4 regions of the Bacillus sp. EB106-04-04-XG123 genome follow, and region 1 is predicted to be linked to each of the others. Evidence: riboswitches for the same ligand, from Rfam matches in the RefSeq annotation. Region 1 holds a riboswitch; each other region holds the start of a gene.
What was found. Region 1 has a riboswitch for S-adenosylmethionine ahead of AC3WTB_RS09030 (sugar ABC transporter substrate-binding protein). Riboswitches for the same ligand answer to the same signal wherever they lie in the genome.

Region 1 (7,562 bases):
CAATGAGATGGTTAAGCCCACCGCAATGATGGTCACAATTGAGATAGACCGTAAAATATTGATGATATTTCCCGATTGCAAAAACGCTGGATTCGCTGCCGCAAATACCACAATTAACACGACAATGGTTAAAATCGTCCCATATCGATAAAAGAAATCAAACAGATGAAAGGATGGCCGCTGTTTTTTGATTTGCTGCACAGGGGCTGGAATTTGTTGTTCGCTCATGATTGTCCTCCTGTTGAATGATATAAAAGCTCCTCTTCAGTCGTCGGTGCAGTCATTTCCCGGGCAATGCTGCCATCATATAACACGTATACTCGGTCAGCGATACCTGCAATCTCTGACAGCTCACTCGACGCATAAATGACAGATTTTCCGCGGGCGGCAAGCTCTGCGATCAAAGTGAAAATATCTTTTTTCGCTCCAACGTCTACACCTTTAGTTGGTTCATCAAAGAGATACACATCTGCCTCAGCAAGCAGCCATTTTCCGATGGCAACCTTTTGCTGATTTCCACCAGATAGGTGCTTCACCTTTGCTTCAAGAGACGGCGTTTTGACACCAAGTCGTTTGACGATGTCGCCTGCACCCTGCTTTTCCTTCGAACGATGTAAGAAGCTGAATATCCGTGAAAATGAATGAAGACTTGCAGCCGTTAAGTTCCACCCCACGCTCTCTTCGGTCAGAACCCCTTCTTTTCTCCGCTCTTCAGGCACAAGGGCTATTCCAGCTCTCACAGCTTGATGAGGCGATGTGATGTGAATGGTTTGACCATGCAGCTGCACAGTCCCCGTCTTTTTTTCTGAGGCACCGAAAAGGGCTTTGCACAATTCTGTTTTTCCAGCACCGACAAGTCCTGCGATCCCGAGAATTTCTCCTTTTTTGACATAAAAGTGAATGTTGTTTAATTTGTTTTGATCGTTTAGCTCTTTCACTTCAAGCACAATAGGTGCATCTTTCAAAGGTTTGCGAGACGGGAATTGTTCCTCTAATGGCGCACCTAGCATTTCTTCAATGACTTGCTGCGGATTTGTGTCTTTGACAAGGTGGGCTGCAACATCCGTTCCATTTCGCATCACTGTCAGTTCATCACAGATGGTGAAAATTTCGGGCATGCGATGGGAGATAAACACGATCCCTGTCCCATGCTGTTTCAGCCGATCAATCATGGAGAATAATTTGCTTGTTTCTGCATGACTAAGCGGAGCTGTTGGTTCATCTAAGATTAAAATGCTGCATTGAATGGAAACGGCCTTAGCAATGAGCACCATCTGTTTTTCAGCAAGGGTCAGATCGCTGACAAGTCGTTTTGTGGAGATGTCGATGTCCATTTCTTTTAATAGCTGAGCCGCCTTGCGATGCAGCTCTTTCCAACTGACAAATGTTTTTTTCTCAATCTCATGCATCATCATATTCTCACCAACACTTAAGTAGGGAACAAGAGCCGTATCCACTTCTTGATGGACCGTCTGCACACCATATGAGGATGCATCCTTTGGGGTTTGAATGGTTGCCGCCTGGCCATTGATGTGGATGGTTCCGTCGAAGTGGGAATGAGCGCCAGAAAGAACTTTCATTAACGTGGACTTCCCAGCACCATTCGCTCCAATTAGCGCATGGACCGTCCCTTTTTTTAATGTGAAATTCACTTGATCTAAAGCTTTGACCCCTGGGAATTCAATTGAAATATTTTTCATACGAACAAGCGGCGCTGTCATAGGTGTCCTCCTTCTCTTGATATCATCTGAAAAACGAAACACCCTCTATGGAAAGAGAGTGCACGTCGCTTATTTTGTATAATGCTTCTTCAAGGTCTTCATCCAATCTTCCTCAAAAGCAGTCGATGAACCGAATCCCTTCACTTCGTCTGCAAGATTGACCATGTTAATGGCTTTTCCTGCTTGTTGAAGCTGCTTTTGCGAGATGAGAGAGGCCTCAAGGTCATAGGAAGATGGTGTTTTCTCACCAGCTATTTTCTTCGCAAGAATCCTCACGTCGACTGCGCCGATGAGCTTCGGATCAACCGCTGCTGTGTACTTCCATGGACTGTCCTTCGCTGTCATTTCTTGAAGATCAGCATTTGACACATCAATCCCATAAATCTTCACTTCTGTTCTTCCTGCTTCCTTTAACGCTCTTGCTGCCCCAATGGCAAAGGCATCCCATGTGGCAAAAATAGCGTCCAGTTTGCCCTTTGGATACTTATTCAGCATGGCTGCTACTGCATTTTGCGTTTGAACAGACGTATCAGAAGAGGCTACACCAAAGCGGTCAAGCTCCTTGATCCCTGAATGTTGTTTGAGCGTTTCTTGATAGACCTTATTTCGTCTCACCATTGGCGGGAATCCATCTACCCATAGGTACGCAATATTTGCTTTTCCTTTAAAATCAGAAACGAGCGCGTCTAATGATTTTTTCGCTAATTGTTCGTCATCTTGAGACGTCACTGTGACTCCTTTGATGTCCTTTAGCTTAGGATTTGAATCAAATGCTACAACTGGAATGCCTTTCGCTGTGATCTTTTTCACATCAGCGACTGTCGCCTCGTCGTCCCCGTGAGAGATGATAAAGCCATCATAATTTTCCTCCAGCGCCTGAGAGATGGCATCATGGAATTTTGCTGTATCACCATTTGCGGTGTAGACATCTACCGTAAAGCCGAGTGCTTCACCTTCTGCCTTCGTTCCAGCTAAAAATTGAGCTGTATGATCGTCTCCTCCAATTTTGCGGATCACTTTAATTTTTGCCCCCTGTCCCTTTGCAAATCGCTTCGGTACATTGTCAAAAGAGACTTTTTCGTTTGCATTTGCCTTTGAGCCTGCACTTGATCCAGTGCCGCAGCCAGATAATAGGACGGTTAATGCCGTTAATAAGACAAGAAATGATGTAAAATGCTTACGCTTCATTGCTGTTCCTCCTCAAGTTGTTTTAAATTTTTCACATCGGAAAACTAGGTAAAAAAGTGGAAATACGCCTGTCAAACAGGCATTTGATTCGAAAAAGAGACGAAAAAAAGCCTCTCTTGGAAAGAGAGGCTTGATCACCGTTGCATGAAACATGTATCGGGAAGTCTTCCTCTCTTATCTGTCAAAGCTGTAACAGCTTTGCAGGAATTAGCACCAATTTCTACAATAGAAACGGTTGCTGGGCGTCATAGGGCCAGTCCCTCTGCCTCTCTTGATAAGAGATCCGTTATGAAATTTGTTTTCGTTGAAATGTCTTCTTTACTTTAATGTGATGTCACATCAATGTCAATGACTTTTTTGAAAATTTCTAAAATATCATCAGCTTCCGATAATTTTCTTAGCAGGTGATGATTTCTTCAGACGGAAATCATATTTTTTCTCATTCACAAATTGTGGGTTGAGATGGGCTGATCCTTTATCTTGACCGCTATTAGAGAGATAGGTTTTGTAGCCTTCCATCCATTTCCCGCGCCAAATCCACTGTGATGCTTTCGCACCTTTGCGATCATCATAAACGTTCTTCTGGAAGGTATTCTTTTGGTTCACTTGATAAAGATTCACGACTAAGTAATGCGAGGCGCTAGCCGTCATGATATTATTCGTGATTCGATTGTTCACTGCTTGATACTGCATTAGCAATTGGCCGCCTTCTAAGCCGGCTGTGTCATTTTTGTACAAAATATTATGTGAAATCGTCGTATTGGTTGTACCGCCACGCTTCGTATCATAGCCGCCAATAGATATGCCTGTATAACGGTTTAAATATACTTGATTGTGTTCGATGCGGATGCGATCTGCCATTTTTCCTTTATGTTCGCTTGTGACTTCAATCCCCAGGTCATTGTTATGTGAGATGTTATGATCGATCACAATGTCTTTTCCGCCATCAACATAAATTCCGCCAGCGGAGATGTCGCTTCCATAGGCTGGGTTCCCTGCACTCGTAATCTCATATACCTTGTTTCTAGAGACGACTCCATTTCTAACTTGATCATACTTTTTAGAGGGTGCTACGTTCTCGAAACCAATTAAATCAATGCCAATATTATCAGTGTGCCGGACCGTGTTATGTGTCACACGGAACTTTTTGACGTTTCCATTTAGCACAAGCGCTTCACTGAAGCCCAGTTTTAATTTTTCAACGGTATTTCCTTTGATTTCAATGTCTTCTATTGCTGCAGGAGCTTTTGTCCCATAGACAGCAATTCCATGTGCATTTCCATTTTCATGTTTCGTCTGAATGTCATACACTCGGTTATTGAGCAGTTTTACGCCTTTACCGCTTCCTTTGATGAAAATACCAACTGGTGTTAAATCTTCTTTATTCGTCTTAAGATGTCCTACAGTGAGGCCTTTGAGGGTGATGTAGCTCTTTTGATCGACCGTGACAAGACCGCCATCGGCTTGATTTCCTTTAAGGGATGCCCCACTAATCACAGGTTTTTCTTTTCCGTAAGCTTGAAAGACAACGGGTGCTTTCTTTGTTCCGGAATAACGGACAATCAATTTCTCTTTGTATGTACCGCCTCTCATGTAAATGGTTGTCCCAGCCTTCGCCATACTTGCTGCTTTTTTCAGCGTGCGGAAAGGTTTTTGCTTTGTTCCCGGGTTTTTGTCGTTTCCGTTTACCGCTACGTAATAAGCTGTGCTTTGCTTAGCACCAGCTTCCTCTGTCATCGCTTGACAGCCAAAGCTGATCATGGACATGAATACAATGAGTAAAATGCTTGGTATCACTCGTTTCATCTTGTTGTTTGCTCCTTTCCCTTCTCTTCTTCCTTTATCGGTTAAAAAAAAGAGGATTAAAATATGACAATGTCCCTTGCAATGTACTAGTCAAAAGGTGTATGGTTGAAAGAATATCTTACAGGAAAACCATTCGTTTTTAAATTGTCAGATTAATCAGTTAATAACGTATTTGGATTTTATTTCTTTTTTAAAAAGGGGGGACATGAGCCAAACTGACAGCAGAGAGAAGGAAAGCGCTTTAACAGATTTTTCTTGTCTGAATTCCAGAAAACCTATTGCTAATATTTTGTGAAGGTATAGAATAGAATCATAATTATTTCATATTATTAGAATTTTCAAATAATCAAACAGCAAGGAGATTTACAATGCCAAAACAACCCATCCGCGTTGAACTTAGTTCAACAAAAAAACCAAAACCTCAATCTGATCAACTTGAATTCGGAAAAATCTTCACAGATCACATGTTTGTGATGGATTATTCAATTGATAAAGGCTGGTATGATCCAAGAATTATTCCTTATCAGGCTATTCCAATGGACCCAGCTTCGATGGTCTACCATTATGGTCAATCTGTTTTTGAAGGATTAAAGGCTTATGTTTCTGAGGATCAAAAAATTCTCTTATTCCGTCCAGAAAAGAACATGGAACGCTTAAACAGATCCAATGACCGCCTGTGTATTCCGCAAATTGATTCAGAAACAGTATTAGAGGGCTTAAATGAACTCATTCGCATTGATAAGGATTGGGTACCTGATGCAGAGGGCACTTCCTTGTATATTCGTCCATTCATTATTTCCACTGAGCCGTATTTAGGCGTTGCACCGTCTAGCACGTATAAGCTGATCATTATCTTATCTCCAGTGGGATCATACTATAAAGAAGGCATTCATCCGGTCAAAATTGCCGTTGAAAATGAGTTTGTCCGTGCCGTTAAGGGTGGAACAGGAAATGCCAAAACAGCTGGAAACTATGCCTCAAGCCTTAAAGCACAGCAAGTGGCTGAAACGAAAGGATTTTCACAAGTTCTTTGGCTTGATGGGGTCGAGAAAAAATACATTGAAGAAGTCGGCAGCATGAATATCTTCTTTAAAATCAACGGAGAAATCGTGACGCCTGAATTGAACGGCAGCATTTTAGAAGGCATCACACGTAACTCTGTACTTGAGCTGTTAAAGCATTGGGGAATTCCAGTCACAGAGCGCAAAATTTCAATTGATGAGTTAATTGAAGCACATCAATCTGGCGAGCTTGAAGAAATTTTTGGGACTGGAACGGCGGCCGTGATCTCTCCTGTCGGGGAATTAATTTATCATGATCAGCCATATGTGATCCAAAATGGTCAAACAGGCGAAGTATCCAAGAAATTGTATGAAGCCATTACTGGCATCCAAAAAGGAACACAGCCAGACATCTTCGGCTGGACAGTTGAAGTTGACTCGGTCGTCAAGCAAGCATAAGCATGTAAAAGAACCTTTCATTCACGAAGGGTTCTTTTTTGTTTATTTACCTCTCCAATATACCTTATAATGGTAATAAATTAAGGAGGGATGGTATGTTTTTTACTTATCTATTAGCGTTCATTGGGATCTGTATCGGATCGATGATCGTCGCTACTGGTTTCGACGATTCACCGTTCCTCACCCGGTTTCTATTTAAGGCGCTTGGGATTTCTATCCTTGCTCTTTCCATCTCTTTTGTAAAGGTTAGACGAAAGAAGTTACAGAAACAAAAGGCGAAAAAGGCTTAGTTGACTCGTCTGCTTCCCATCAAATCGTGCACCAAAACAAGACCGATACCCCAACAATCGCCCCAGCGTATATCCACTGTTTTCCCTTGATGCTTCGCTTTCTTTCGATCAGTAAAAAAATCTCAGGCAAAAAGATGATCATGATTTCTAGGATAAAGACAAGATAGTAAACAAGCGGCATCGGCTGGAAATCAAACTTTCTTGCATCTCCTCCAATCGTTGCGAAATACATCAACAGGTTAGTCACTGGAATGGTGAAACAAACAAGCAGGCGGAGAACATAAATCCACACATAGTCCTTATGCCGAATGAGACCAACAAATGAAGCAATAAGGCCATACAAAAACAAGATCACTGTGCCATAACTCATGACAGGCTGTACGACAAATCCGTAAAGCATTAAACCAATTGCAACCATATTCCAACAGTCCTTTCTTTGAAGCCATACATGCTGTTTTTTCTATCATACACTTCTTTCTCCAGTTTCCATATGAAGAAATCATAAAAAATGACCCCATAAAAGGGGTCACTCATTATGTGTTAAGCATTGACTGATTTGAAGAATTGCGGTAAATATTCACGATGCGCTTCAAGCATTTCATCTAAAATTTGCTTTGCAATCTCGTCAGATGGGACGAGCGGGTTGATCGTCATCGCAACAAGAGCCGTCTCGTAATCTCCAGTTACAGCCGCTTCAGCTGCCACACGCTCGAATGATTTGATTTGTTGAACGAGCCCTCTGACAGCTACAGGCAGATCACCTGTCGCGATTGGCTTTGGTCCGTCCTTCGTAATGATACAGTTTACTTCAACCGCTGATTCAGCCGGAATGCTGGCAATCGCCCCTTTGTTCACTGTATTGACTGGTTGAATGTCGTGCTTATCATTATAGATGGAGCTGATTAAGTTACAAGCCGCATCGCTGTAATAGGCTCCGCCTCTTTTTTCGAGCTGCGGTGGTTTAATCGACAAATCAGGATCTTTATAGAGCTCAAATAGTTCCCGCTCGACCTGCTGTACAACCTCCGCTCGTGTTCCTTTTTCTTGAGCCGCCTTTTGTTCTTCTTCCAGCATATCTTTCGTTTTATAGTAATAGC
Region 2 (7,562 bases), on a different contig from region 1:
TTCCAAACTGTCATCAGAGGCGATGTCGCACCTGTGAGAATTGGAAAGAACGTCAACATTCAAGATTTATCGTGCCTGCATCAAAGTCCTGGAAAAACACTTCTTATTGAAGATGGTGCTACCATTGGACACCAAGTCACATTACATAGCTCAATCATTCGAAAAAATGCCCTCATTGGCATGGGGTCCATCATTCTCGATGGTGCGGAGATCGGCGAAGGCGCCTTTATCGGTGCAGGAAGTCTTGTCCCTCAAGGAAAGGTCATCCCAAAAGGATCACTCGCTTTTGGCCGTCCAGCCAAAGTCGTTCGGCTCTTAACAGATGAAGATATTCAAGACATGGACCGAATCCGCAGAGAATATGTAGAAAAAGGACAATACTATCGTTCCCTTTTATCTCGTTAACATCATACGTGTATCTTCACTTTATCATGTTTTTTTCAGGATATTAAGCAATAACTATGAACCGCTTGTTATTTTACCCTTTTCCACCGCTTTCTATCATGACAAAAAAGGTTTTCAGCACAAAGCTGAAAACCTTTTTTCATTAACTGAAGATGACTTCTTTTGGTTGATGATTCAATTGCTCTGGATCAATACTGCGCTCCACATAAATGCTGTGCCAAATCATAAAGATCAGAACGGTCCAAATCTTACGGCTATGATCTGCCTTACCAGCACAATGTTCATTTAATAAATCAAGCACATACGCTTTGTTAATATATTCGTCCGTTTGACTGTTTTTAATGATGTCTTTCGCCCAAGCGTTCATCTCATTTTTCAGCCAATGACGAATTGGAACAGGGAAGCCCAGCTTCTTGCGGTTTAACACGTGATCAGGCACAATGCCTTCTGCTGCTTTACGCAATAAATATTTCGTTGTGCCATCTTTTGTTTTCAGCTCTTCTGGAATTTTAGAAGCCGCTTCAAATACGACCTTATCAAGGAATGGAACACGAAGCTCAAGGGAATTCGCCATTGTCATCTTATCTGCTTTCAGTAAGATGTCACCGCGCATCCACGTATGAATATCAACATATTGCATTTTGTTAATATCACTGTAGCCTGCACTTTCCTCGAAGTATGTCTTCGTCACATCACGATATGTAATGTTCGGATCATACTGCTTTAAGAGATTTTTCTTTACTGGCTCTTCAAAGATTTTCGCATTACCGATATAACGCTCCTCTAATGGTGTACAGCCGCGGACGATAAAGCTTTTTCCTTTCATTCCTTCTGGCATTAAGCGCGCCAGACGAAGAAGAAGCTTTTTCAGCATAGATGGAACAGATTCAAATGGTTTAAGAGAAAGCGGCTCACGGTAAATATTATATCCACCAAACAGCTCGTCTGCTCCCTCACCAGAAAGAACAACCGTCACTTGTTTCTTCGCTTCCTTTGCCACGAAGTACAATGGAATCGCCGCCGGATCAGCTAAAGGATCATCTAAATGCCAAACAATTTTCGGAAGCTCATTCATATATTCCTCAGGAGAAATCACAGCGCTGAAGTTTTGTAAGCCCAGCTTATCAGCCGTTTCCTTCGCCACATCAACTTCACTAAAGCCATCCTGCTGGAAACCAACAGAAAACGTCTTCAGCTCAGGATGAAATTCCTTTGCGACAGATACGATGAAAGAAGAATCGATACCACCTGATAGGAATGAACCAACAGGAACATCACTTCTCATGTGAATTTTCACAGAATCATAGATTGCATCGCGGACTTCTTCAATCAGCTTTTGTTCTTGTGTTTGTTCAGGCTTGAATTGAACTTTCCAGTAAGTCTTAAATTCAATCTCCTGTCCTGGGCGTAAAGTAAACTGATGACCAGGCTCAACTTTGTGCACCTTTTGATCAAGTGTATTTGGCTCAGGTACGAACTGAAATGACATGTATTGCTGTAAGGATGTCTCATCAAACAAAATGTTCTCGTTCACTGCCATCAAGCTTTTGCGTTCAGACGCAAAGTACACTTGCTCATCCATTTGTGTAAAATAAAGCGGTTTGATGCCAAAAGGATCTCTTGCGCCATATAATAATTGCGCTTCTTTATCCCAAATTAAAAATGCAAACATGCCGCGAAGCTTTGAAGCCGCTTCTTCTTTATAATGACGGTATGTGGCAAGAAGTACTTCCGTATCTGAATCTGTGCTGAATGAATAGCCTTTTTTCACAAGCTCTTCCTTCAGCTCCACATAGTTATAAATTTCTCCGTTGAAAATAATCCAGTACTTTTCATCTTCATAAGAAAGCGGCTGCTTTCCGTGCTCAACATCTATAATACTTAAACGTCTAAATCCAAATCCTACATGCTCATCATGAAAGTAACCCTCATCATCCGGACCGCGATGAACGATGAGACGATTCATTTGTTTAATTAGCTCTTCCTGTTCAGTAGTTTCGGACAATGGACGGTGATTAAATACACCAACAAACCCACACATATTATTGCCTCCACGTTATGTTATTTCTTAAAAGTAGACCTATAATTAGACAGTATTTTGTCCGATTTTGTTTCACATTTTTTCGCTTTTTACAGATTTTTTTTTAATCAAAAGGAAAACCGCTTAAAATAAGCGGTTTTCTATGTTGTTATTGTCCCAATGCTTCTTTACGAAGTGTTTCGGCTTTATCCGTTTTTTCCCACGGAAGATCTAAGTCGTGACGGCCGAAATGTCCGTATGCAGCTGTTTGTTTGTAGATCGGACGGCGCAGGTCAAGCATTTTAATAATGCCCGCTGGACGAAGATCAAAGTTTGCACGAACCACTTCAATTAATTTTTCTTCAGAAGCTTTTCCTGTTCCGAATGTATCAATTGAAATCGATACAGGCTGTGCAACACCAATTGCATAAGCAAGCTGTACTTCACAAGAATCTGCAAGGCCGGCAGCTACGATGTTTTTCGCTACGTAACGAGCAGCATATGCCGCAGAACGGTCAACCTTCGTTGCATCCTTACCTGAGAAAGCACCGCCGCCATGACGAGCATATCCGCCATACGTATCAACGATGATTTTACGTCCAGTTAAACCAGCATCCCCTTGAGGTCCACCAATCACGAAACGGCCAGTTGGGTTAATAAAGTATTTTGTCTGTTCATCAATCAGTTCACTTGGAACGACAGGGCTGATGACATGCTCTTTTAAGTCACTTTGAATTTGTTCAAGCGTCACTTCTGGTGCATGCTGCGTAGAAATAACCACTGTATCAATACGAACTGGTTTGTTTTGCTCATCATATTCAACTGTCACTTGTGTTTTTCCGTCTGGACGAAGGTATGCAAGTGTTTCATTCTTGCGTATTTCTGTTAAACGGCGAGATAATTTATGCGCTAGGGAAATCGGCAGCGGCATGAGCTCTTCGGTTTCGTTGTTGGCAAAACCAAACATCAATCCTTGGTCACCTGCACCAATCGCATCAATTTCTTCTTCAGTCATTGTTCCTTCACGTGCTTCAAGCGCTTTGTCTACACCTTGCGCAATATCAGCAGACTGTTCATCAATTGATGTAAGGACCGCACATGTTTCCGCATCAAAACCATATTTCGCACGTGTGTAGCCAATTTCCTTAATTGTGTCACGCACCGTCTTTGGAATATCGACATAAGTAGACGTTGTAATTTCACCGCTTACTAATACGAGACCGGTTGTAACAGAAGTTTCACAGGCAACACGTGCATTTGGATCTTTCTTTAAAATTTCATCCAAAATGCTGTCTGAAATTTGATCACAGATTTTATCCGGATGTCCTTCTGTCACTGATTCTGAAGTAAATAAACGACGATTTTGACTCATAATGGCTATTTCCTCCTGTACAAGACCACATCATCCCAAGATGAGGCCTCCAATATGATACGGAACTCGTTCCCTCTTATATTTAATAACGTTTATATTAGAGATGTTATTGGCAATTTGTTCATATGATATCCCAAAAATAAAAAAACCATTTCCTTCATTGCGAGGAAAGGGTCTGAGATCGCATGCCTTTCACTCTTATCGCTCAAGGTGTTCTTGTACCTTGCATCAGGTTAGCACCTTGGTTTCTCAGCATGTTCATGCCTTTTTCATAAGAAACCGGTTGCTGGGCTTCATCGGGCCTGTCCCTCCACCAACTCGGGATAAGAGTATCCGTTCAATAAGATATCTTATCTTAAACCCTTGCGTCATGTCAATGCTTCATAAGAATTATCTCCCTCTTTTTTCTCCTCATCATTAGCATCACCAAAAAGCATATTTTCATAGCAGAAATGAAAAAACACACACAAAAATTTTTAAATAGTATAGACTATTATTATTAATGTGTTATACTAATCGAAACAAACAAATTCAACGGTAAAGGAAGGGTTTTTTTATGAACTCAGTGGATTTAAAAGAAGATTTGCAGTCATTGCTCTCATTAGAAAATACGCACCAAAATTTATCTGTTCCGAAACTTGTTGAAAAGATTTTGGCACGTAATGAAGGCGTTTTAACATCAACAGGAGCTGTCCGCGCGACAACTGGAGCCTACACAGGACGTTCGCCTAAAGATAAATTTATCGTCAAAGAAGAAAGCTCTGAGCATAAAATCGATTGGGGTCAAGTCAACCAGCCGATCTCCAAAGAAGCATTTGACCGTTTATATACAAAGGTTGTGTCATACTTAAAAGAACGTGATGAACTATTCGTCTTTGAAGGGTTTGCAGGCGCTGATGAAAGATATCGTATGCCGATTACAGTTGTAAACGAATTCGCATGGCACAATCTTTTTGCCAAGCAGCTATTTATCAGACCTGACGGGTCAACACCTTCTTCAAACGAAAAACCTTTCACCATCTTATCTGCACCGCACTTCAAAGCGGATCCTGCAACAGATGGCACAAACTCTGAAACGTTTATCATCGTTTCTTTTGAAAAACGCACGATTCTTATCGGTGGAACAGAATATGCAGGAGAAATGAAAAAGTCCATTTTCTCTGTGATGAACTACCTGCTTCCTGAGCAAGATATTTTATCTATGCACTGCTCAGCAAACGTAGGTCAAGAAGGCGATGTAGCCTTATTCTTTGGACTTTCAGGTACTGGGAAAACGACGCTTTCTGCAAGCGCAAGCCGCAAGCTGATCGGAGACGATGAACACGGCTGGTCTGGCACAGGGGTCTTTAATATCGAGGGCGGATGCTATGCGAAATGTGTGAACTTAAGTGAAGAAAAAGAACCACAGATCTACAAAGCGATCAGCTTCGGATCAGTTCTTGAGAACGTTGTGCTTGATGAAGAAACACGTGAAGCGGATTATGATGATACATTCTTTACTGAAAATACACGCGCTGCTTACCCAATCGAAATGATTGATAACATCGTGAAACCAAGTATCGCAGGACATCCATCTGCCATTGTTTTCTTAACAGCTGATGCGTTTGGCGTCTTACCTCCAATCAGCCGTTTAACAAAAGAACAGGCAATGTACCATTTCTTGAGTGGGTACACAAGTAAATTAGCGGGAACTGAGCGCGGTGTCACATCACCAGAAACGACATTCTCTACGTGCTTCGGTTCACCATTCCTCCCGCTTCCAGCTCACGTCTATGCTGAAATGCTCGGCAAAAAGATTGATGAGCACGGTGCTAAAGTATTCCTTGTGAATACAGGCTGGACTGGCGGAGGCTATGGCACAGGCAAACGAATGAATCTCGCTCATACAAGAGCAATGGTTCAGGCAGCAATCGAAGGTGACCTTGATAATGCTGAAATGATCACTGATGACATCTTTGGCTTACACATCCCGCTTCATATTCCTGGTGTACCAGATGAAGTGCTTCAACCTGCAAAAACATGGGATGACCAAAAGGCTTATCAAGAAAAAGCACACTTCCTTGCCAATGAATTTAAAAAGAACTTCCAAAAATTCAGCCACGCGGCAAGTGACATTGAAGCCAAAGGCGGACCACTCGTATAACCAAATGAAAAAAGCTGAGGAGATTCAATCCCTCAGCTTTTTTTAGTTTGTTGAATGCAATGACACAAGGCGGTACGTCACCTTCGTGACATTGTCTGTCAGCTCTAGTTTTTCAACATGTGCTGTCCCTGTTTTTTCTCCGTCTTTCGTTTTGCGCACCTCAAGTGGAATATTTAACGGATAAATGCGGTATCCATCCTTCATGAGTTCAAATACATTTTCTTCAATTCTTGTCTCTTTTCCCTTTGTGACAATCATTGTATTAAATTCAACAGGCATTCCCATAATGAAAATCCCCCTACTTTCTATATTTCGTTATACTGCTTATTTTAACACATTTCCGCTTTTTCGGCTGTGCATCCATGTGGTCAGCCTTCTCACAATTTCTCGATTATGCTGCGGCGGGAAATAGTGGTTGTATCCATGGAAATACCACGTCTCCACAGACTTCCCGTGCTGGCGCAGTGCATCTTCTAACAAATATGCATGCTCAATCGATACATTTTGGTCCTCTTCTCCGTGGATGATCAGGACAGGTGCTTCAATTTTATCCACATCATTTAAAGGGGTTCTGTTCTCATATGCCTCTGGCACCTTATGCGGCGGACCACCAATCACACGCTTCATCATCCGTCTCATATCCACACGCTCTTCATAAGTAAGTTTCATGTCACTGACGCCTCCCCATGTGACAAAGGAAGCCGCCTCCTGTTTCATTTCTACAGCGGTCCAGATGCCCATAATACCGCCTCGCGAAAAACCAAAGATATGAATGCGATCCTTCTTCACTTTTTTGTGCTGCTTTAACAGCTGAAAGGCAGCAAAAGCATCTTTTCGATCTTCTCCGGCAAAATCTTCGTTCCCTTCGCCTCCTTGGTTTCCCCGGTAAAAGGGAGCAAAGACGACAAAACCCTGCGCAGCAAATTGCACAATCCGGCCAGGTCTGACCATCCCCACATTTTTAATGCCGCCTCGTAAGTACAAAAAGCCGTCGTAGAGACCTTCTCCGGCCGGCTCAGCGAGCAGCCCTTTCATCCGAAGTCCATCTGCCTCATAGGTCACTGTATATAAGTGAATATGCGGATGGGGCGACGGAAACCTTCTTTTTTCCACAATCACTCGATTTCTCTCCTTTTCATCTCTGTTTACGTCCATTGCTTCAGCATCGCTTCTGCGACAAGCTGGCCTGATTTTGTCACCATTGGCGTGCCGCCGCCTGGATGACTTGTTCCCCCAACAAACCAAAGTCCTTCAATGTCCTTTGACTGATTATTGATGCGAAAGAACGCCTGTTTGAACGAGTTTGAAGACATGCCATAAATGGCTCCACGATATGCCCCCGTTTTCTGCTGCAGATCGAGCGGGGTTTGAACCGCTTCATATTCGATCAGCTCATCCAAACCAAAAAGACCTTTGTCCATTAATTTGTTTTTTACATGCTGACGATATGTCTCCTTTAGCATGTCCCAATCTTGCTCTTTTGTCACATAAGGTGCATTGGCCAGTACAAACAGGTTGCTTCTTTCCGGTCCTCCGCTTAAAGCTGGTTCTGAATGACCCGAATAGCATATGTAAAGCGTCGGGTCTTGAGGCAGTTGTTTTTTCTGAAAAATATCCTTGAA
Region 3 (7,562 bases), on a different contig from region 1:
TAAAGAACAGGTCCATCATAATGAGGCGAAATTTTCATTTTCGTAAATTTGCGAGACAGGGCAGCACCGCCGACCAAAATAGGAACAGAAATATTGGCCTTTTGTAAATCCTGAGCGGTTAATACCATTTGCTGTGCGGACTTTACAAGTAAGCCTGATAATCCGATCATATCTGGTTTTTCCTTTTGCACAGCTTCAACCAATGTTTGAGGTGTCACCTTGATGCCGAGGTCGACTACTTGAAAGCCGTTATTGCTCAAAATGATGTCGACAAGGTTTTTCCCGATATCATGGACATCTCCTTTTACGGTCGCAAGAAGAATCTTTCCTTTCCCGCTGGCATGCTGCTTTTCCATATATTGCTCAAGGAACGAAACAGATGCTTTCATGACCTCTGCTGATTGAAGCACCTCGGCGACAATCAGTTCGTTTTGATTAAAAAGACGACCAACCTCAGCCATTCCCTGCATTAACGGACCATTGATAATATGAAGCGGCGATTCATATTGCTCCAAAGCAAGGGATAAATCATCGATGAGACCTTCTTTCGTTCCTTCGACGACGTAGAGCGCCAGCCTTTCATCAAGTGATAAGGAGACCTTTGGTTTTTTCTCCGTTTTCTTTTTGCCGCGGTAAAATTGGGTGAATTCAGCCAGTGTTTGGTCATTTGTTTCATAAAGTAAGGTTTCAGCTAGTTTGATTTCTTCCTTTGGAATGGAAGCGAAGCGTTCAAGCTTTTCTGTATTCACAATGGCATAATCAAGCCCTGCTTGCACGCAATGATATAAATAGACGGCATTTAAGATTTCTCTGCCTACAGGCGGAAGTCCGAAAGATACGTTGCTGATGCCTAAAATGGTGAGGCACTCAGGCAGGGTTTCCTTGATCATTTTAATGCCTTTGATCGTTTCTTCAGCGGCGCCAATATATTGCTCGTCTCCAGTGCCTACGGGAAAGACAAGCGGATCAAAAATGATGTCACTTGCAGGAATTCCATATTCCTTCGTTAACAAATCATGCGAACGTATAGCAATTTCAAGCTTTCGTTCTGCGGTCACAGCCATTCCTATTTCATCAATTGTGCCAACAACAAGTGCACCGCCATATAGCTTCACAAGAGGAAGAATCTCTTCAAAACGTTCCACGCCATCCTCAAGATTAATAGAATTGATGATGGCTTTCCCTTGAGAATAGGTGAGTGCCTTTTCGATCACGTGTTTATCCGTTGAATCAATGACAAAAGGGGCTTTCACCTTTTTCATGGCTTCTTGTAAAAAGCCTTCCATGTCTGCTGCCTCATCACGGTCTGGATCGGCGAGACACACATCAACGACGTGAGCGCCATTTTTCACCTGAGCACGAGCAATTTCTGCTGCTTCTTCAAACTTTTGTTCCGCAATGAGCCGTTTGAATTTGCGAGAACCAATGACATTGGTCCGTTCGCCTACAAAAAGAGGACGCATTGAATCCTCATAAATAAGAGGCTCAATTCCTGATACGGTATGCTGCGGTGATTCTCGAGTGATATGACGCGGCTGAATCGTGCGTACTTCATCTGACAATGCTTGAATATGTGCAGGTGTCGTTCCACAGCAGCCGCCGACAATATTTAACCAGCCTTCCTTAGCAAAGGCGGCGATTTTTTTAGCAAGAGAAGCAGGGGATTCATGATATTGGCCTTCTTCATCTGGGAGACCAGCATTCGGATAGCAGCTCACCGCTGACTTTGCGATGGAGGAGAGCGTGCGGATGTGGTCTGTCATAAATTCTGGACCAGTCGCACAGTTCAGGCCCACACTGATGGGTTTCATATGCTCAAGAGAGATATAAAAGGCTTCGATATCCTGACCAGCAAGGGTGGTGCCCATCGGTTCAATCGTTCCTGATACCATGAGTGGTAATTGAATGCCTGCCTTCTGAAAGGCTTCCTGAATTCCTTTGAAACCAGCTTTTACATTCAGCATGTCTTGGCTTGTTTCTAAAAGAAGGGCATCACACTTTCCGTCAATTAGAGCGCGGGCCTGTTCTTCATAGTTTCTGACGAGCTCACTGAAGGTTGTGCCGCCTGTTACAGATAATGTTTTCGTTGTTGGGCCCATTGCGCCTACAACAAAACGTGGCTTATCCGGTGTGGAGAAACGGTCTGCTTCAGCCTTTGCCAGCTGTGCAGCTCGAACATTGAGTTCATAGGCAAGGTGGCCAAGCCCATATTCATCAAGGACGAGCTTTGTCGCGCCGAACGTATTTGTTTCAATGAGATCGGCACTTGCTTCGAGGTATTCCCTATGGATCGCACGGATGATGTGAGGGGCTGTCACATTCAAATACTCGTTACAGCCCTCATACTCTTCTCCGCCAAAGTCCTCTGCTGTCAGGTTGGCGTTTTGAATCATTGTGCCCATTGCACCATCAAGGACGAGGATGCGTTTTTTGAGCTGTTCAGTGATAGTTGACATGGATGTTAGACTCCTTTTCTTTCTGATGGATGTAGGTGGTCAGTTCTGCTGTTAAATCTGATCGAAGGAAAGGAGTAATTAAATAAATGCCATTAAACAATTCGCAGGCTGTATCTAATAAAGAGCGGGCAATCGCTAAACCTTCTGCTCGCTGCTTTTCTTTATCCTCGCCAGCCTTAGCCATAATGTCACGAATAGAATCAGATAATTTGATGCCGGGAATTTCGTGATGAATAAACTCTGCATTTCGGCTGCTTGTTAACGGCATAATGCCGATGTAAATAGGTTTATCCAAGTGGCGGCTTTCCTCATGAATTTTCACAAGCTGTTCTTCAGAATAAACAGGCTGTGAAATAAAATAATCAGCGCCGTATTCGATTTTTTTCTCAAGACGTTTGACCGCTTTATCTATATGACGCACATTTGGGTTAAACGCGCCAGCCACTGAAAAATTGGTCTTTTTGCCAAGAGGCTTTCCTGAGAAAGAAAGGCCTTCATTAAATTGCTTGATGAGACGAATCAAATCAAAGGAGGTTAAATCATACACAGATGTTGCACCTGGGAAGTCTCCAATTTTAGATGGATCGCCTGTGATCGCTAAAATATCGGTTAATCCAAGAGTGTCGAGCCCCATTAAATGGGATTGTAGCCCAATCAAATTACGGTCGCGGCATGTGATATGAACAAGAGAACGCATATCAAGCTGCTGCTTTAATAATGCGCCGCAAGCGACATTGCTAATGCGCGGAGTTGCAAGAGAATTATCGGCTAACGTTAACGCATCAATGCCAGCATTCTTTAATTCATTTGCAGCGACGAGAAATCTTTCGAAGTTCAGCTTCTTCGGTGGATCGAGCTCTACGATAATCGATCGTTTTTTCACAGCCAGCTCATCAAGACCTGGTTCAGTGCGCTGATCTTGGATGGAAATGATTTCTTCTTTTAACACTTTCACTTCTTTTTCAGTGATCGGTGCTAAACCTTTGACCGCTTCAGCCATTGCGCTAATATGCTGAGGTGTTGTTCCACAGCAGCCGCCGATAATGCGTGCACCCTGATTTCTAAATTCAAGTGCACTTTTTCGGAAATAATCGTTATCTGTATCATAGACGAGTCTGCCTTCTTCAAGAGAGGGGAGACTGCTGTTAGGATAGACTGATAAATGCGAATTTTCTAAAAGTGGAACACCTTCGAGTGCCTGAATCATGTGATAAGGGCCCAGCCTGCAGTTGATGCCGACGACATCTGCACCAAGAGATGATAACTCAGATAAACCATCCTTCAGCGGGGTACCATCCTGCAAAACGCCTTGTTCATGCATAGAGACATTCATGACAATCGGGAGAGTCGTTTCTTTGCGAGCAATTTGGAGAACAGCCTTCGCTTCTTCTATGTCATAATACGTTTCAAGCAATAATCCGTCAGGCTCTTCATTTAATAGGATGTACAGCTGCTCTCTAAAGCTTCGTTTGATTTCTTCTATAGAGTAGGCATTTTTGTTAAACGTTCGAATGCCGCCAATTGTTCCGAGAACATAGGCAGAGCCAGCGGCTGCTTTTGCAATTTGTACCGCTTTTGTATTGATGCGTTTCGTTTCTTCCTCTAAGCCGTAGCGGGATAGTTTAATATAATTCGCACCGTATGTGTTCGTTTGGATGATGTCAGCGCCTGCCTGCACATATGCTTCGTGTACGCGTTTCACTTCATCCTCTTTCGATAAATTTAATTCTTCAAAACAGCGGTCAATGCCGTAAGAGTATAAAAGTGTTCCCATCGCTCCATCAGCTATCAGTACGCGATTTTGTAAGTCTTGTAATAGGCCCATTGTATTCCTCCTTATTTCTATGTAACAAAAAAAGCCTTCTGATAAGAAGAAGACTTTTTGGCTGTATCGTAATTCTTCTCCTTATCTTCCAAGCAGTTGCTTGCTGGATTTAGCACCTTGGTCATAGAAAATATATTTCTACTACACCGGTTGCTGAGGCTTCACAGGGCCAGTCCCTCTGCCTCTCTTGATAAGAAAGCAATATGAACATGTCAATGAATTGAACTTCCATCAACTGTAACGAAAAATGCAAAAATAATCAATGGAAAATTTGAAATTTATCGAAAATTTATAAATTGGACATCGATCGGCAAATCAGCCTTACGCATAAGAGAAATCACCTCTTGTAAATCATCTTTATTTTTCCCTGTCACACGCACTTGGTCATCCTGAAATTGTGATTTCACTTTGATGCCAGACTGCTTGATGAGTGCGTTGATCTTTTTAGCGTTGTCTTGATCAATCCCGCTGATCAGCTTCGCACGCTGGCGTACTGTACCGCCAAGAGCATGCTCGGTTTTTCCGTAATCGATATTTTTAGTTGGTACATTTCGTTTGATAAGCTTTGTCACAAGTACATCTTTTAGCTGCTCAAGCTTGAAGTCATCATCAGAAATGAGAACAAGTTCTTCTTTTTCGAGAGAAATGTCACTTTTACTTCCTTTAAAATCATAACGGTTTTTAATTTCTTTCAGCGCTGCTTGAACAGCGTTTTGCACCTCAGGCAGTTCGACTTTCGATACAATGTCAAATGAGCTTTCTTTTGCCATCACACATGACCTCCAAGTATTGATATTGCGTCTATTTTATCATGCCAATAGGCGAAGAAGAAACTTTATCGAAGAGATGAGGCAAAGAGTTCAGCCGGCTGCGGTATAAATCGTGTTCAGTTTGTCCACTTTAGCTAACAGAACTAGAGATGTTCATGCGGGGAGAAGTATAGTAGAATAAAGTGAATCAAAAGATGAACGAACGCTCTTTTATGGGCAGATAGGAAGGAAGAGAACATGAGACCAGGTGAGCAACTGACCTTGCAAATAGAGAACGAAATGGAATACGGCTACTTTTTGACAGATGGTGAAGATTCGGTCCTCCTGCACCGCAGTGAAATGACAGAGGATCTTGATGACCGAGATGAAGTAGAGGTCTATTTATATGTAGATCATGAAGAAAGACTAGCTGCCACAATGAAAATCCCTACAATTAACGCACATACATACGGCTGGGTAGAAGTTGTAGACGTGGTAGAAGACATGGGCGCATTTGTCGATGTTGGACTGTCAAAGGATGCACTTGTAGCAACAGAACACCTCCCGCCATTTGAGGAAGCATGGCCGAAAAAAGGAGACAAACTCTACTGTATGCTGAAAGTCACAAGTTACGGCAGAATGTTCGCAAAACCAGCCACAGAAGACGTGATCAGTGAATTGTTTACTGAGGCACCAGAAACCTTAATGAACAAAGAAATTACTGGAACAATCTATCGTTTAATTGCGACAGGTTCTTTTATGCTGACAGATACAGGCGTGCGAGGGTTTATTCACCGCACGGAACGAAAAGAAGAGCCAAGACTAGGATCGACCGTTACGGGACGAGTTATTGCAGTGAAAGAGGATGGAACCGTGAACGTTTCTCTGCTTCCTAGAAAACAGGATGCATTATCTGTCGATGCAGAAGAAATTTTAACCTATATGAGAACAAGAAACGGCGCCATGCCTTACGGAGACAAAAGTGATCCAGAGGATATCCGCGAAAGATTTCAAATGAGCAAAGCAGCCTTTAAACGAGCACTAGGTCATCTGATGAAAAATGATCTCGTTTATCAAAAAGAAGGCTGGACATACGAGAAAAAGTGAGCATTTGCTCACTTCAGCGTGCAGACAAACCCTCGCATTCGGTGTCAGTCCTGCGTGCCGGTGCTCACGAATGTCAAATTCGCTCCGCTCCGGTACTCGTCCTTCCTAGGGCTGCAAAGGTTTTCAGGTCACGCTGAAAAGAAGACAAAGTTCTAAAATAAAGTTCATTTTAGCCCTTTGTCAATGATCTAAAAGTGAGCATTTGCTCACTTTTTTATTTTTGTCTTAAATAATGGATTTTTTCTATGAAAAAAGTCATGAAAACCTTCACTATATCATTGAAACAACGCCCCTCAAATCCGATAAAAAAGGAGTAAGGATGATAAAAGGAGTGTGTTTTTGGATGAAAGTGAAGATTTCATTGCTTCTGATGGCAGCTATGCTTATGGTGCTCGCCGCATGCGGTAATCAACAGGAGGGGGCGCCAAAATCAACTGCGAAGCATATTGGCGTTATGCTCACAGATGATGGTCTTGGTGATCAATCATTTAACGATTCATCATTTAAAGGATTAGAAAAAGCACGTGATGAGCTTGGCATTGAATTTGATTATAGAGAAATTGCAGAAACTGATACATATGAAAAAGGGCTGACAGAACTCGTAAAAGATGGTAATGATCTCATTATCGGTGTAGGTTTTAGTATGCAAGAAGACCTAGAAAAAGTCGCGAAAAAATATCCGAAGAAGCAGTTCCTTCTGATTGATGCCGTATCTGAGCTGAAAAATGTGACTTCTGTGACGTTTAAAGAAGAGGAAGGCAGCTATTTAGCAGGTGCACTTGCTGCGATGACAACAAAAAGCGATGTCATTGGATTTGTTGGCGGTGTTGATGCAGACGTCATTCATCGTTTTGAAAAAGGGTTTCAAAAAGGCGCCAAATCAGTCAATCCCAAAATCAAAATCTTATCTACCTATGCCGGTACATTTAGTGATGCAGGCAAGGGCGGTAAAATAGCCAAAGATATGATCAAAAAGAAAGCAGACGTTTTATATGCTGCAGCCGGTTATTCAGGTGTTGGTGTATTAAAAGAAGCGCAATCGCAAGGCAAATATGCCATTGGTGTTGACAGCGATCAGTATTATACTGCGGAAAAAGCGGTCATTTCATCTATGGTGAAAAAAGTCGATGAAGTGGTTTATCAATTCAGCGAACAGGTCGTCAAGAACAATCAAATTAAAAGCGGACATGTTGTCTATGACTTAAGCAATGATGGAATCGATATGGCAAAAATCCGGATCTTGAAAAATGCTGAGACACTGACCAAAAAATTAAATGGTCTGAAGCAGACGCTTCTAAAAGAAGAGGGGGGCGCATCATGAGTTTACGCGTCAAAATTTTACTCAACTCACTTATCTCACTTCTTTTAGCAGTTGGCGTTATCGCCTTTATCATTGTCAGCATGACAAAGATCCAATCATCAAAT
Region 4 (7,562 bases), on a different contig from region 1:
TCTATCCTATGGAAGGACGCTAAGTATGCTCCAGAAGCTGCTGAACATATGAAAATTTCAGCAAAAGATTTAAAACATTTAGGAATTATTGATGAAATCATTCCTGAAATGAAAGGTGGAGCACAAAATGATATCAAATCACAGGCACAAATGATTGAATCTGTCATCGAATCATCTCTAAAAAAATTGATACCATTATCCTCAGAAGAGCTTATACAACAGCGATATGAAAAGTATAGACAAATAGAGAATTATAAATGAAAATATTTAAAGTCCGTATTACATTTCGGAGGATTCTTGCAAAATGGTCGCTCTCCTTATAGAGGCAGGTGAGAGCATAAATGCTATTCAGAAAAGAGCCGGACATGCTAGTGCTAAAACAACGTCAGATATTTATGGTCATGTCACAAATAAATTAGAATTTAACACTGCAGAACACTTTAATCATTTTGATCCTAAAAATATTGAGAAACAATCTGGCGGATAAAGTTCGTCCCCAATTCGTCCCCAATCAAAATAAACAGAACAAATATTCGCTGTCAGAAAAACAAAAAACCCTTGCTAAGCAAGGGTTTCAACGATGATTCCGACTGGGCTCGAACCAGCGACCTCTACCCTGTCAAGGTAGCGCTCTCCCAGCTGAGCTACGGAATCGGGTTATGTATCAGTTCTGGGCTTTCTGTTACTGACAGTCTCTATTATATAACCATAATAATAAAGCGTCAATGGTTTTGTTTAAAAAAGGTCAAAAAGCCGGCGGCTGTGCCGGCTTTTTTCTCTCCTTCTTTATGATTGGTTCACAAGAACAGGCTTTAGTTGATCGAGTGCTTGTTTGAAGTCACGTTTGAGGTCTTCTCCGTTTTCGACACCTACACTTAAACGAAGCAGCCCATCTGTAATCCCTCTTTTTTCTCTTTCTTCTTTTGGCATAGCCGCATGTGACATTTTGGCTGGATACGACAGAATGGATTCGACGGCGCCGAGGCTGACGGCGAATACAGGTAATGTGACGGCATCCACTAATTCTTTGACTGCCGCTTGGTTTTCTAGTTCAAATGAGAGAACAGCCCCTGCTCCGCTCGCTTGCTTTCGCTGAATATCTGCACCCGGGTGATCATCTAAGCCTGGATAGTATACTTTTTTGACCGCAGGATGTTCTTTAAGAAATGAAGCTAGCTCGAAGGCCGTTTGACTAGCTTTTTCTAATCTGACTTGAAGGGTTTTTAACCCTCTTAACACGAGCCAGCAATCCTGCACACCAAGGACCGCACCGAAGGAGTTTTGCAGTGAATAGAGTTCGTCTCCCAGCTTCTCATCTTTCACCACAGCTAAGCCTGACAGCACATCACTGTGGCCGCTTAAAAATTTCGTTGCACTATGCAGAACAACATCCACACCAAGGTCCAGCGGACGCTGAAGGGCAGGCGTTAAAAACGTATTATCTAAGAAAGTCAAACAGTCATGCTCTTTCGCAAGCTGTACGACACCTTCAATATCTGTAATACCTAGTGTTGGATTTGACGGTGTTTCCATGTAAATGACCTTTGTATTCGATTGAATACCTCTTTTGACTTCATTCAAATCCGTCATATCCACAAAGGTATGCTCAATTCCAAATCTCGACAGAACTTGAGTGATCATTCGGAAAGTCCCGCCATACACATCTCTTGTGACAAGCACGTGATCTCCCTTAGATAATAGAAGAAAAGCAGTTGAAATGGCTGCCATGCCTGATGCAAAGGCAAGCCCTCTCGTTCCTCCTTCCAGCGCCGCAATCGTATCCTCTAATGCTTGACGTGTCGGAGTCCCCGATCTCGAGTAGTCATATTGGCCAAATTCATCGAAGCTGCTTTGATGAAAGGTGGATGCATGCTGAATCGGTACACTGACTGCACCTGTTGAACGGTCTGTTTTAAACGCATTATGAACGAGTTGTGTTTCGAGTGTCCAATCGTGTGTGGTCATTTGACGTGTACCTCCTCTTTAACTTGTGATAGTGCCTGTTTCAGGTCTGCTTTCAGGTCATCTACATGCTCGATGCCAACAGAGAAACGGAGCAGCTTGTTACATACACCGTTTGCAATGCGAATCTCTTCTGGGATATCCATGTGTGTTTGCGTTGCAGGATACGTAATGAAGCTTTCGACTCCGCCAAGGCTTTCAGCAAAACAAATCGTTTTTAGCTGCTTTAAAAATGGATTGACCCAGTCCTCTTTAGCTACTCGGAATGACAGCATGCCTCCCTTTCCTGGATAAAGGACATCTTGAATTTCTGGCTGCTTTTCTAAAAACTGTGCCAGCTCCTTCGCATTTGCCTCGTGCTGGCGCATTCTAAGAGCCAGTGTTTTCATTCCTCTCATTAAAAGCCATGAGTCAAATGGTGATAGAACCGCTCCAATCGCGTTTTGATGCTGGAACATTTCTTCAGACAGCTGCTCTCCTTTTGTCACCACAAGCCCTGCAAGAACATCATTATGTCCGCCTAAATATTTGGTTGCGCTATGAATGACAATGTCTGCTCCAAGCGTAATTGGCTTTTGCAAGACTGGTGTGTAAAAGGTGTTATCGACAATCACCAAAGCGCCATGCTCTTTTGCAATCTTCGCTATTTTTTGAATATCTGCTTCCTGCATCAATGGGTTTGTCGGTGTTTCAATAAAGACCGCTTTTGTGTTTGGCGTAATTTTAGAGCGTAAACAGTCTTCATCTGCAAAATCATCATAAAGAAAACGTAAGCCGTACTTTTTCCATTCGTTTTCAAACAAACGGTATGTACCGCCATATAGGTCTGATGAGACGATGAGTTCATCTCCGCTTTCAAATAGAGCCATGATCGTTTGAATCGCAGCCATTCCCGAACTGAAGGCAAAACCGGCCGTCCCTTCTTCGAGTGAAGCAATTGCATCCTCTACGAGCTGTCTTGTTGGGTTTTTCGTTCGAATATAATCAAATCCTGTAGATTCCCCTATACCTCTATGTCTGTATGCTGTCGAAAGGTAAACGGGAGGACTGACAGTGCCAGTCACCTCTTCGCTACGGTTTCCAATCTGCGCTAATTTCGTTTCCACATGTTCTGTCATTTGACACCATCCTAAGTAAAAATCTGATTTCAAAACAGAAAACCCCTTCTTCATAAGAAGAAGGGGTTTAATCGCTTCCTCTTATCTTCCAAGCAAAAAAGCTGCTTGCTGGATTTAGCACCTTGGTACATCACATGAAGTGATGCATACCGGTTGCTGAGGTTTCAAAGGGCCAGTCCCTCCACCTCTCACGATAAGAATGTGTTGTCTGTCTGTTCTAATTCTTAATACTGTAACCCATTAAATCTCATTTTTCAAGGGGAAATGTCATGATTAATTAAAATTTTCTGTATTTTATAACAGAATCGATGTTATACGGTTTGATTGCATGTTAGCATATAGGAACAACGCTGTTTTTCGTGTTACAATGAATGGAAACGTTTCACTTTATGATGAATTTGGTTAGCTGGAGGAATGGATTATGGTGAAGAAAACAGGAATCATTCAAGAAGAAACCTTACAGTCAAAAGAACTTGGGGCGGACATGACCATTTTGATCTATTTGCCAGTCAATTACTCCCCCCTTTATACATATCATGTCATCATTGCCCAGGATGGTCATGATTATTTCCGCCTAGGCAAAATAGGCAGACAGGCAGAAGAATTGATGCAGAACAAAGAAATGGAACGCTCGATTATCATTGGTGTCCCTTATGAAAATGTTACGGAAAGACGGAACACGTATCATCCAGACGGCACACAGTTTGAAGCGTATAAACGCTTTTTAGCTAATGAACTGGTTCCTTATATTGATGAACACTATCCAACCTATCAAATTGGATCAGGACGTACGTTTATTGGTGATTCACTGGGTGCGACGATTTCCCTCATGACAGCCATTGATTATCCTTCTTTATTTGGCGGGCTGATTTTGCAGTCCCCTTATGTTGACGAGTCGGTTCTAGAAGCCGTCAAACAGTCGACAGCCCTTTCTCATTATGCGATTATCCATCAAATTGGGCTGGAGGAAACCGCTGTGAAAACAACAGATGGCCAGGTGCTTGATTTTGTTCAGCCGAATGATGATTTAAAGGCCCTTCTTGAACAATCTGGAGCGGATTATTTATTTGAGACATTCGAAGGGGATCATAAATGGACGTATTGGCAGCCGCTCATTGCGCCTTCGTTAAAAAGAATGCTCCCATATTCGTTAATCAACTGAATTTTGTTATAATAAATAATAATAAATACTTTCTTATTCAGGAGGGAACATGATGAAATACGGAGTTGTTATATTTCCATCAAAAAAATTGCAAGATATTGCGAACTCTTACCGGAAGCGTTATGATCCGAACTATGCACTCATACCGCCTCATTTAACATTAAGAACACCTTTTGAATTAACGGATCTAGAAGCGGCTGAGGTCGTCTCAACGTTAAGAGATTATGCAAAAAATGCTTCTCCTATTACGTTACGTATTAAAAAATTCAGTTCATTCGCTCCTGTAAACAACGTCATTTATATGAAAGTAGAACCGAACGAGGACATCATGGCGCTCAATGAAAGATTGTACGCAGAGCCACTGGCTGGTACACCTGAATATGCCTTTGTTCCGCATGTCACAGTGGCTCAAAAACTATCAGATGATGAGCATTCAGACGTACTTGGTACATTAAAGCTGAGAAAGATTGACCATGAAGAAACAGTGGATCGCTTCCACCTTTTATATCAATTAGAAAACGGATCTTGGACCGTCTATGAAACATTTATTTTAGGAGAAGAGGGTTAAAGACATTTGAAAACAGTCATCGCAACAGAACAAACACAACGAGAAGATGCATATTACGTTCGAAAAGAAGTATTCGTCAAAGAACAAGAAGTTCCAGTAGAGATCGAAATAGATGAACTAGAGGACAAAGCCACCCATTTTGTCATTTACAATGATGACAAAAAGCCTCAGGCGGCCGCTAGACTGCGGATCATTGAGGGATCAAAGGCAAAGCTAGAAAGAATTTGTGTGTTAAAAGAGGCGCGCTCCTTCGGCCTTGGCCTCAAGCTATTAGAGGCGCTAGAAACAGAAGCAATTGCTAATGGAGCAAAAGAAGCGGTGATGCATGCCCAAGTCCATGCGCTTCCTTTCTACGAAAAGAAAGGCTACAAAGCGGTTTCTGAACCGTTTGAAGAAGCGGGAATCACCCATGTCAAAATGACAAAAACACTGTCTGTTTGACCAAAAGAAAAGCCAGAGCATTCAAAATGCCCTGGCTTTTTCTTTTTCATTATCGTTCGCCAATGGAAGAAAGCGCAATCATTTATATATACGTATTGATATGAACGCCTTTTCCTTCCTCCATAAACATATCTCGTACAAAGCGTTCCCGCTTTTTTTGCTGTACTTTCGTTTCCGCTTCTGTCACTAAGTCCTCTTTTTTCTCCAGCTCTCTGTAAATCTTGTCATGAAAGGTGCGAGTAACCTTTGTTACTTTCGCGTAGTCTTCTTTATCCTGAGGAGCTGGACGATTGATATATTGAAAATACAGATCCGGCTGAATCGGGGCTATATATCCCATCAAGAACGCCTCCTTTGCTTCTCTCTTACTCTACTATTCCCTAATTATGACTGTTTGAAACACGCCTCATTTGATATGATTAGATGTGTTTCATTTTAAGATTGATTGACTATTGGAGGACTAGCTTTGAAATGCGCACGACGACATGATCGAACGATCTCATTACATACGTATTCGAGAGAACATTATCAATTCCTCCATGACGAGGGAAAAAAAGGACAATTATTCTGCCCATATTGCGGACAACCGGTCTTTTTTAGATTAAATATACATGATGAACCTGCCTTTATTCATCAGCACATGTCTCAGCAAGAGATTTGTGAACAAGCTGAAGAACAAGCAGATCATAATCAAACGGCTGAACAGGAGGAAAAGGCTTCCTATAAAGAACTTGGCGGCTTCCGTTTTCCAACCGGCAAACAGATCATCTCGCAAACTAGCGAATCATATGACTGGCAGGAACCAAAGTCGATTCAATTTAGCGACGCCTTACATTTAGAAGAAAATGAACAAGTTCATACGATCGACCTCTTCCCGCATATCACCTTTAGCACACCGCAGCTTCAAGCTGTCACACATTTAGATGGTCCGATGCTTGTGCTGGCTGGTGCCGGCAGCGGAAAAACAAGAGTCCTGACGGCTAGAGCGGCTTATCTCATGTCCCATCATCATATTCCTGCTCACCATATTTTACTCGTAACTTTTACTACAAAAGCGAGCAGTGAGATGAAAGAAAGACTGCGCAAGCAATACCAACTTCATCCTTCACAAGCCAGCCAAGTGGTGACAGGCACCTTCCACAGTCTTTTTTATAAAATGCTGCTTCACGATGACGCAAACAAATGGAACGGCCAGCATCTGATCAAGTTTGACTGGCAAAAGGAGCAATACATTCGAAAAGCCATAATGAATGAAGGGCTTGATGAGAAAGACTACCCTACTGATCAAGTGCTGCAATCCATCGGCTATTGGAAAAATGCCTTTTTACCAGGTGAACTTCCTGATTTGAAGGATGAAAAGGAAAAACACATGTGGACGATCTATCAATCATATGAACAACAAAAACGAGATCATCAGCAATTTGACTTTGATGATATGGCGATTGCCTGCTTACATATGCTGACAGAACAGCCTGAACTGTTAAAACGGTATCAAGAACGATTCCAGTATATTTTAGTGGATGAATTTCAGGATATTAATCCAGTGCAATATCAATTAATTCAGCTTTTAGCCGGAGAATCAGAGCAGTTATTTTGTGTAGGGGATGATGATCAAGCCATTTACGCATTTAGGGGTAGCAATCCTGCTTTCATCCTTGAATTCAAACAGGATTATCCTTCGGCTCAGATCGTCCATTTACATGCGAATTACCGCTCTCATCATACAATTGTCGCAAGTGCAGATGCGATTATTAAGAAAAATCAGCATCGTTATGAGAAGACGTTAAAAGCCGTTCGGGCGGAGAAAATTCCGCCGACGCTCTTTTATCCATATGATGAAGAAGAGGAAGCGACGATGATTGTCGCAGATATTCAGGAGAAAATTAAAAACGGCGCAAAGCCGAATGACTTCTGCGTGCTGTTTCGTACGAATACAGGCGGCCGTGCGATTTATGAACGGCTGCATCAATCGGCCATTCCGTATGAAACGGATGCTGGCGTCAAAGCCTTCTACAGCAGACGAATTGTTCGGGTACTCCTCGCCTTTCTTTCCTTAAGTCAGGATGCAGATGATGTGGCCGCCATGAAACAGCTGCTGCCGGTTTTCTTTTTAAAGCAGCAAACGCTGAATACACTAAAGGCACTGACTATCACAGAGGATTGTTCAATGGTAGATGCGCTCGGAAAGCTGACAGATATACAGCCGTTTCAACGGAAAAAGCTGCAATCAATCGTTCCTTTGTTCCGAACGTTACGAACATTAAAGCCATCGGACGCGGTGACATTTATTGAACAAAAGATGGGACTCGGT

Region 2: it holds a riboswitch for S-adenosylmethionine, as region 1 does, so the genes downstream of both, metK (methionine adenosyltransferase) here and AC3WTB_RS09030 (sugar ABC transporter substrate-binding protein) in region 1, are expected to answer to the same signal.
Region 3: it holds a riboswitch for S-adenosylmethionine, as region 1 does, so the genes downstream of both, AC3WTB_RS04300 (bifunctional homocysteine S-methyltransferase/methylenetetrahydrofolate reductase) here and AC3WTB_RS09030 (sugar ABC transporter substrate-binding protein) in region 1, are expected to answer to the same signal.
Region 4: it holds a riboswitch for S-adenosylmethionine, as region 1 does, so the genes downstream of both, AC3WTB_RS03555 (methionine biosynthesis PLP-dependent protein) here and AC3WTB_RS09030 (sugar ABC transporter substrate-binding protein) in region 1, are expected to answer to the same signal.

The regions. Positions count from the first base shown of each region.
Region 1 is NZ_JBYTDZ010000002.1:705,112-712,673, forward strand. Features, by position in the region: gene AC3WTB_RS09020 (ABC transporter permease) at 1-228, opposite strand, end outside; gene AC3WTB_RS09025 (sugar ABC transporter ATP-binding protein) at 225-1,721, opposite strand; gene AC3WTB_RS09030 (sugar ABC transporter substrate-binding protein) at 1,791-2,909, opposite strand; SAM riboswitch class I at 3,081-3,190, opposite strand; gene AC3WTB_RS09035 (right-handed parallel beta-helix repeat-containing protein) at 3,288-4,715, opposite strand; gene AC3WTB_RS09040 (branched-chain amino acid aminotransferase) at 5,084-6,175, shown strand; gene AC3WTB_RS09045 (hypothetical protein) at 6,271-6,465, shown strand; gene AC3WTB_RS09050 (hypothetical protein) at 6,485-6,883, opposite strand; gene AC3WTB_RS09055 (6-phospho-beta-glucosidase) at 7,006-7,562, opposite strand, start outside.
Region 2 is NZ_JBYTDZ010000005.1:27,802-35,363, reverse strand. Features, by position in the region: gene AC3WTB_RS15160 (gamma carbonic anhydrase) at 1-405, shown strand, start outside; gene asnB (asparagine synthase (glutamine-hydrolyzing)) at 548-2,446, opposite strand; gene metK (methionine adenosyltransferase) at 2,595-3,797, opposite strand; SAM riboswitch class I at 3,993-4,127, opposite strand; gene pckA (phosphoenolpyruvate carboxykinase (ATP)) at 4,354-5,940, shown strand; gene AC3WTB_RS15140 (DUF2584 domain-containing protein) at 5,983-6,225, opposite strand; gene AC3WTB_RS15135 (alpha/beta hydrolase family protein) at 6,265-7,059, opposite strand; gene AC3WTB_RS15130 (phytoene desaturase family protein) at 7,086-7,562, opposite strand, start outside.
Region 3 is NZ_JBYTDZ010000001.1:807,160-814,721, reverse strand. Features, by position in the region: gene metH (methionine synthase) at 1-2,456, opposite strand, end outside; gene AC3WTB_RS04300 (bifunctional homocysteine S-methyltransferase/methylenetetrahydrofolate reductase) at 2,440-4,281, opposite strand; SAM riboswitch class I at 4,360-4,478, opposite strand; gene AC3WTB_RS04295 (YajQ family cyclic di-GMP-binding protein) at 4,560-5,051, opposite strand; gene AC3WTB_RS04290 (CvfB family protein) at 5,289-6,137, shown strand; gene AC3WTB_RS04285 (BMP family lipoprotein) at 6,481-7,458, shown strand; gene AC3WTB_RS04280 (methyl-accepting chemotaxis protein) at 7,455-7,562, shown strand, end outside.
Region 4 is NZ_JBYTDZ010000001.1:688,003-695,564, forward strand. Features, by position in the region: gene AC3WTB_RS03535 (acetyl-CoA carboxylase carboxyltransferase subunit alpha) at 1-261, shown strand, start outside; gene AC3WTB_RS03540 (hypothetical protein) at 305-487, shown strand; tRNA gene AC3WTB_RS03545 (tRNA-Val) at 582-654, opposite strand; gene metC (cystathionine beta-lyase) at 787-1,965, opposite strand; gene AC3WTB_RS03555 (methionine biosynthesis PLP-dependent protein) at 1,962-3,080, opposite strand; SAM riboswitch class I at 3,159-3,280, opposite strand; gene AC3WTB_RS03560 (alpha/beta hydrolase) at 3,502-4,242, shown strand; gene AC3WTB_RS03565 (YjcG family protein) at 4,295-4,810, shown strand; gene AC3WTB_RS03570 (GNAT family N-acetyltransferase) at 4,817-5,251, shown strand; gene AC3WTB_RS03575 (hypothetical protein) at 5,334-5,591, opposite strand; gene AC3WTB_RS03580 (UvrD-helicase domain-containing protein) at 5,718-7,562, shown strand, end outside.